3 regions of the Maricaulis sp. B-26 genome follow, and region 3 is predicted to be linked to each of the others. Evidence: predicted binding sites of a transcription regulator. Region 3 holds the regulator's gene; each other region holds the start of a gene.
The links. The regulator LexA, encoded in region 3, represses DNA repair genes until DNA is damaged. The targets are predictions, from matches to a motif close to ATGTTCCNCTTGTGTTCC.

Region 1 (2,200 bases), on a different contig from region 3:
GCCGGCGAGCGCGAACCCGGCAGCCTGGAGAAGCACCGTCATCATGCCTCGTCCTCCTTCTTCTCCGAGGCCAGCAATTCGGCGCGCAACGCCTCGATGTCCTCGAGCGTGAGCTGTTCGCTTTTCACCAGATGCTGGGCCAGGCTCTGGGCGGACCCGCCGAACAGGGATTTCACCAGCGAGCCGAGTGCCTTTTTCTGCGCCCCCTCCCGGCTCAGCAAAGGCCGGTAGATATGCGCGCGCCCTTCCTTGCGGAAACCCACATATCCCTTATCGGTCATGATGCGGATCGTGGTGAGGACGGTCGTGTAGGCGAGGCCGTGCTCGGCCTCGAGCGCGTCAGTGAGATCGCGAACGCTGGCTTCGCCGCGCTGCCAGAGCACATCCATGATGCGCTGCTCGGCTTCGGTAAGCTGTGGAGATGCAGGTCGGGCCATCTACGAATTCCTTAGTTGACAGGACGACCCTAAACGGCGCGCCGCGCCCTTCAACTAAAAAATTAGTTATATAACCGGCAACGGGTGCGAACGGCTGCGCGATTCGCCCCGAAAACCCCTGCGCTGACAGGCAATCAGCCCATAAAGAAATCGCCCCGGCGCGTCCGACACCGGGGCGACACATCTGTTTGCCGGGGCCGGATCCGGCCCTCGCCTGCTCGACTAGAACGGGATCTCGTCGTCCAGGTCGGCATTGGAGAAATCTTCTTTGGGACCTTCCATGGAGCGCTGGCCGCCGCCGGAGCGCTCGGAGGAGCCGAAGGAGCCGCCGCTCTCATAGGAGCCACCGCCCTCGCCGCGGCCGTCGAGCATCTGGAGTTCGCCACGGAAGCGCTGGAGCACGACCTCGGTGGAGTATTTCTCCTGACCGCTCTGATCGGTCCATTTGCGGGTCTGAAGCTGGCCCTCGATGTAAACCTTCATACCCTTCTTGAGGTAATTCTCGGCGACCTTGGCGAGCTGGTCGTTGAAGATCACGACACGGTGCCACTCGGTCTTTTCCCGGCGCTCGCCGGTATTCTTGTCGCGCCACTGCTCGGAGGTCGCGACGGACAGATTGACCACCGGGTCGCCGTTATTCATGCGGCGGATTTCCGGGTCGCGTCCCAGATTACCGACCAAAATCACCTTGTTGACGCTTCCCGCCATCGCCCGATCTCCATATCCCGCGGCGCTCGCCTCTTGAGCTGCGCCATTTGTTCACATTCTGTTCCGCCGGTCAACGCGACCCACGAGTCGCATGGAGTTTGATCGGACAGGCCCCGCAGAGTCCAGTGATCGCGCTCAGCCCTCCACAGGCGATCACAGGTCGCCAGCCCCGCCCGCCCTTGCTTCGCGCCCCCTCCTGCCTACGTCCTGTCAGGAAGTCGCAGGCTGCGCTCTGGACGGGCGCGGGGCTGTTCTCTAAATGTTCGGACTTCGAACGACCTCTCTGCAGGGAAATCCATGGCACTCGAAACCATCAGCGTGCGCGGCGCGCGCGAGCATAATCTCAAGGACGTGTCCGTGGACCTGCCGCGGGACAGCCTGATCGTGTTCACGGGCCTGTCCGGCTCTGGCAAGTCCTCGCTCGCCTTCGACACGATCTATGCCGAGGGCCAGCGCCGCTATGTGGAGAGCCTGTCGGCCTATGCGCGGCAGTTCCTGGAGCTGATGGCCAAGCCCGACATGGACTCCATCGAGGGCCTCTCCCCGGCGATTTCCATCGAGCAGAAGACGACCTCGAAGAATCCGCGCTCCACCGTGGGTACGGTGACCGAGATCTACGACTATATGCGCCTGTTATGGGCGCGCGTCGGCACGCCCTATTCGCCGGCCACCGGCCTGCCCATCGAGAGCCAGACGGTGAGCCAGATGGTCGACCGGCTGATGGCCATGGGCGACGGCGCGCGGCTCTACCTGCTGGCCCCGGTCGTACGCGGCCGCAAGGGCGAGTACCGCAAGGAATTCGCCGAATGGCTGAAGGCCGGCTTCCAGCGCGTGAAGGTGAATGGCGAGTTCTACACGCTCGAGGACGCCCCCACGCTCGACAAGAAGTTCAAGCACGATATCGATGTCGTGGTGGACCGGATCGTCATCAAGGAAGGCCTGGAAAGCCGCCTCGCCGACAGTCTGGAAACCGCGCTGAGACTGGCCGACGGCATCGCCGTCGCCGAGAGTGCCGACAAGAAAGACGAGAAGGGCAATCCGGAGCGCACGGTCTT
Region 2 (2,200 bases), 140 kb from region 3:
TCAACCGGCTTGGTAAGGAAGTCGTCGGCCCCGGATTCCAGGCCGCGAATGCGATCCTCGCGCTGGTCCAGCGCCGTGACCATGATGACGGGAATATGCCGCGTGCGCGGATCGTCCTTGAGACGGGCGCAGGTATCGTAGCCGTCCATTTCCGGCATCATCACATCGAGCAGGATGAGGTCCGGCTGTTCGCGCCGCGCCACTTCGATGGCCTCGAACCCGTCAGCGGCGGTGCATACATCGAAGTACTCGGCCTGCAGTCGCGCCTCGAGCAGGCGCACATTGGCCGGCTGGTCATCAACTACGAGGATACGCGCACTCATACCGGGCACACCTAATCGAGGAACTGGCGAACGGTCTCGATGAAGGTCGTTACGGTGATCGGCTTGGACAGATACGCCTCACATCCCCCCTCACGGATCCGTTCCTCGTCACCCTTCATGGCGAATGCGGTGACGGCCACGACCGGAATTTCCGACAGGGTCTCGTCATCCTTGAGCCATTTGGTGACTTCCAGACCGGACACTTCCGGCAGCTGGATATCCATGAGAATGAGATCGGGCGTGTGTTCGCGCGCCAGTTCGAGCGCCTTGAAACCGTCCTTCGTCTGCAGAGTCTCATAGCCATGAGCCTCGAGCAGATCGTTGAACAATTTCATGTTCAGCTCGTTGTCTTCGACGATCAGGACCTTTTTGGGCATGACCTGCAGCATGTCGGCGACGCGCTTCCCGATTGATGCACGGATTTATCGTGCTTGTTGAACCCCGCCTGCACTAAACCTGATCTTCCTTAACCAACCATGAGTCACAGGGCACTTTCCGGCCCTACAGGAACAAGATAAGAACAAAATCGCGCAAGAAAAGTACCGCGCTAAACCATGGTGGCAAAGCGATGATTCGGATCGGAATCGACTTGGGAGGCACAAAGATCGAGGCGATTGCGCTCGGTCCGGACGGTGCCGAACTGGCGCGGGAGCGCATCAAGACACCCCGAAACTATGCCGCGACGCTTGATGCCATTGCCGGGCTGGTAGCACGTCTGGAAGCTGATCTGGATGCGGCTTCCCGGCCGGGCCGGATCGGAATCGGACATCCCGGTTCACTCAGCCCGGTCACCGGCCACATGCGCAATGCGAACTCGACCTGGCTGAACGGTCAACCACTCCAGTCGGATCTGGAAGCCCGCCTCGAACGGCCGGTGCGCATGGCCAATGATGCCGATTGCTTCACCCTGTCCGAAGCCACCGACGGAGCCGGCCTAGACAGCCGGGTCGTGTTCGGCGTCATCATCGGCACCGGCGTCGGCGGCGGGATCAGTATCGAGAAGCAGCTCCTGTCCGGCGCACAGCGTATCGCCGGCGAGTGGGGCCATAACCCCCTTCCCTGGCCGCAACCGGACGAATGCCCGGGTCCGAACTGCTGGTGCGGTCAGTCCGGATGCATGGAGACTTGGCTCTCCGGTCCCGGCTTCGCGCGCGATCACGGCATGGCGGCCGGCGGAAACGCAGACGCCCGCGAGATCGCTGCACAGGCCCTGAAGGGTGACGGGGCGGCCATGGCAAGCCTTGATCGCTATACCGACCGTCTTTCGCGCGGACTGGCGAGCGTGCTCAATCTGATCGACGCCGATTGTGTCGTGCTCGGCGGCGGGCTGTCCAATATCGACGGCCTGCCGGAACGCGTCGTAGCCGGGATCGGGCGCTATATCTTCTCCGACGTCGTGAAGACCCGTATCGTCCGGCATGCCCATGGCGACGGTTCCGGCGTGCGCGGAGCCGCCTGGCTCTGGGGGCCGGATGAATGAGCGGCCCCTTTCCCGATACCGCGCCCGGCTATTGTCGCGCCTGTCTGGGTCCGCTGGGAGATACCGGGGACAGCTGTCCGGCCTGCGACTCGCACCGCCTGCTTCGTCACCCTGAGATAGACACGCTCTCCATCGCCCATATCGATTGCGATGCCTTCTTCGCGGCGATCGAGAAGCGCGACAATCCCGAGCTCGAGGAACTTCCCGTCATCGTAGGGGGGCAGACACGTGGTGTCGTCTCGACATGCTGCTATATCGCGCGGCTCTACGGCATCCATTCGGCCATGCCGATGTTCCAGGCGCTCAAGGCCTGTCCTGATGCCGTCGTGGTGAAGCCGGATCACGCGAAATATACCCGGGAAGGTCATCGCATTCGCGAGATGATGCGGGACATCAC
Region 3 (2,200 bases):
CTCGCGAGCTTCGGCTTGCTCGGAAATCTTCTTGCCATGCCGGTCTTTTCTCTCCTGGTCATGCCCGCCGGAGCGCTGGCGCTGTTCCTGATGCCGCTCGGCCTGGAGGGACCGGCACTTTTCGTCATGGGCTGGGGGCTGGAGCGCGTGCTCGAAATCGCCCATTTCGTGTCCGGGCTGGGCGGTTCGGAGCAGGCCGTCGCGGCCGCACCGGGCGGCTGGCTTGCCGTCTATGCGGTCGGCTTCGCAGGCCTGGTCGTTTTGCCGCGCCTGATGAAAGCCGCCGGTGCAACTGTCATGATAATTGCGGTCTTCGCCGCCGGGCTGACGTCGCGTCCCGATCTATTCGTGAGCGAAGGCGCGGTGGTGGTGGCACAGGACGGGGAGGATGGCTGGGCCGTCAGCGACCGCCGCCGCGACCGTTTCGCCGCGCGTGTCTTCCTCGAGCGTCAGGGCGAGCGCGATCGCCCCCGACGTTTCGACTGGCCCTGCGACAGTCTCGGCTGCGCGGGTGAGGCCGCAGGCTTGCAGGTGGCCTCGCTGACGTCGCTGGAGGCAATCGGGGAAGATTGCCGGCTGAATGCCCTGATCGTGACGCGCCGGACGCTGCCCGCGCATATCAGGCGCCGTTGCGAGGCGCTCGTGCTCGACGCCGGGCAACTGGCCCGCCGGGGCGGGGCCCTCATCTGGACCGAGGGCGGCCGCATCCGGCGTATCCGGCAAGTCGCGCCCGTCAGACCCATGCGCCCCTGGCAGCAGCGCTAGCACCGGGCCGGAAACTCGCGCGGTCGGTCCGGACATATACGCGTATGCTCGCAGGTTGGCCCTACAGAACGCGTATGTTCCCATATTGGACCCGCAGTGTGGGATTGATGTCGCCAGTTTGCGTGCCCGCACTTACCTGCACGCGCGCGCGCCTCGCAAGGGGCACAGAACGGAAAGAAAAAGTGCCTGACCGGGGGACAAGGCTTCGATCAGTGATGCTCTCAATGATACTGGCGGAGCAGGCCGATGAGGCGTCCCTGGACCTTCACGCGGTCCGGACCGAAAATTCGGGTTTCGTATTCCGGATTGGCCGCTTCGAGCGCGATCGAGCCGCCTTTCTTGCGCAGGCGCTTCAGCGTGGCTTCCTCGTCATCGACGAGCGCGACGACGATATCGCCGGTATCGGCGGATTCGCAGCGACGGATCAGGACGGTGTCGCCGTCCAGAATACCGGCCTCTATCATCGAGTCGCCCTTGACCTCGAGCGCGAAATGTTCGCCTGAGCCGAGCATGTCGACGGGTATGGGCAGGCGATTGGTCTCGTGCTGGATGGCGGAAATCGGTACGCCAGCGGCGATCCGGCCGAGGACAGGTACTTCGATCGTGCCCTCATGCGTTTCGTCTTCCGCAGGCTTCTTGAAGTCGGCGCGGACGACATTCGGACCGAGATCGCCCTTGGGCACGGTTTTGTCGGCCACGGCCGCCGCGGATTCGGGCAGTTTCAGCACTTCCAGCGCCCGGGCCCGGTGGGCGAGGCGGCGGATGAAGCCGCGCTCTTCCAGGGCCGTGATAAGGCGGTGAACGCCGGATTTCGAAGCGAGTTGAAGCGCTTCCTTCATTTCGTCGAAAGAGGGCGAGACGCCCGTTTCCTTGATCCGCTTGTGGATGAAGAGCAGGAGCTCATTCTGTTTCCGGGTCAGCACGGGTCGGCCCTCTCGGCAGCGTTCCGGGCGAAAAAGCCCTGGGAACAAATCAGGAATACCGCGCTTGTTCTACAAGTGTTCCTGAATCGCGTCAAGCGGAGCCGGAGCGCGCCATGAGCGCCCGGGTCGCGGCCGTGACATCCTCCTGGCGCATAAGACTTTCCCCGACGAGAAGGGCACGCGCGCCAGCCCGTTCCAGCCGCTGCGCATCCGCAGGCGTGAAGATACCGCTCTCACCCACGAGAAGTTGGCCGTTCCCCACCATCGGTGCGAGCGATTCGAAGGTCTCCAGAGAGGTCTCGAAGGTTCGCAGATTGCGGTTGTTGATCCCGATGAGCGGCGCTTCGAGTGCCAGGGCACGGTCCATCTCCGGCGCGTCGTGAACCTCGACCAGGACATCCATCGACCAGCGTGCGGCTTCCTCGATCAGGGCGCGCGCCGTATCGTCGTCGACGGCGGCGAGAATGACGAGAATGGCGTCGGCGCCGAGCATCCGGGCTTCGGCGACCTGA

Region 1: the regulator LexA is predicted to act here: its motif matches at 1,193-1,210, upstream of uvrA (excinuclease ABC subunit UvrA).
Region 2: the regulator LexA is predicted to act here: its motif matches at 830-847, upstream of AC13HB_RS13130 (ROK family protein).

Annotation. Positions count from the first base shown of each region.
Region 1 is NZ_JBSXNX010000022.1:64,289-66,488, reverse strand. Features, by position in the region: gene AC13HB_RS08995 (ankyrin repeat domain-containing protein) at 1-45, opposite strand, end outside; gene AC13HB_RS08990 (BlaI/MecI/CopY family transcriptional regulator) at 42-437, opposite strand; gene ssb (single-stranded DNA-binding protein) at 660-1,145, opposite strand; gene uvrA (excinuclease ABC subunit UvrA) at 1,443-2,200, shown strand, end outside.
Region 2 is NZ_JBSXNX010000026.1:175,936-178,135, forward strand. Features, by position in the region: gene AC13HB_RS13120 (PleD family two-component system response regulator) at 1-323, opposite strand, end outside; gene AC13HB_RS13125 (response regulator) at 335-700, opposite strand; gene AC13HB_RS13130 (ROK family protein) at 892-1,803, shown strand; gene AC13HB_RS13135 (DNA polymerase IV) at 1,800-2,200, shown strand, end outside.
Region 3 is NZ_JBSXNX010000026.1:35,911-38,110, reverse strand. Features, by position in the region: gene AC13HB_RS12535 (ComEC/Rec2 family competence protein) at 1-765, shown strand, start outside; gene lexA (transcriptional repressor LexA) at 987-1,688, opposite strand; gene trpC (indole-3-glycerol phosphate synthase TrpC) at 1,780-2,200, opposite strand, start outside.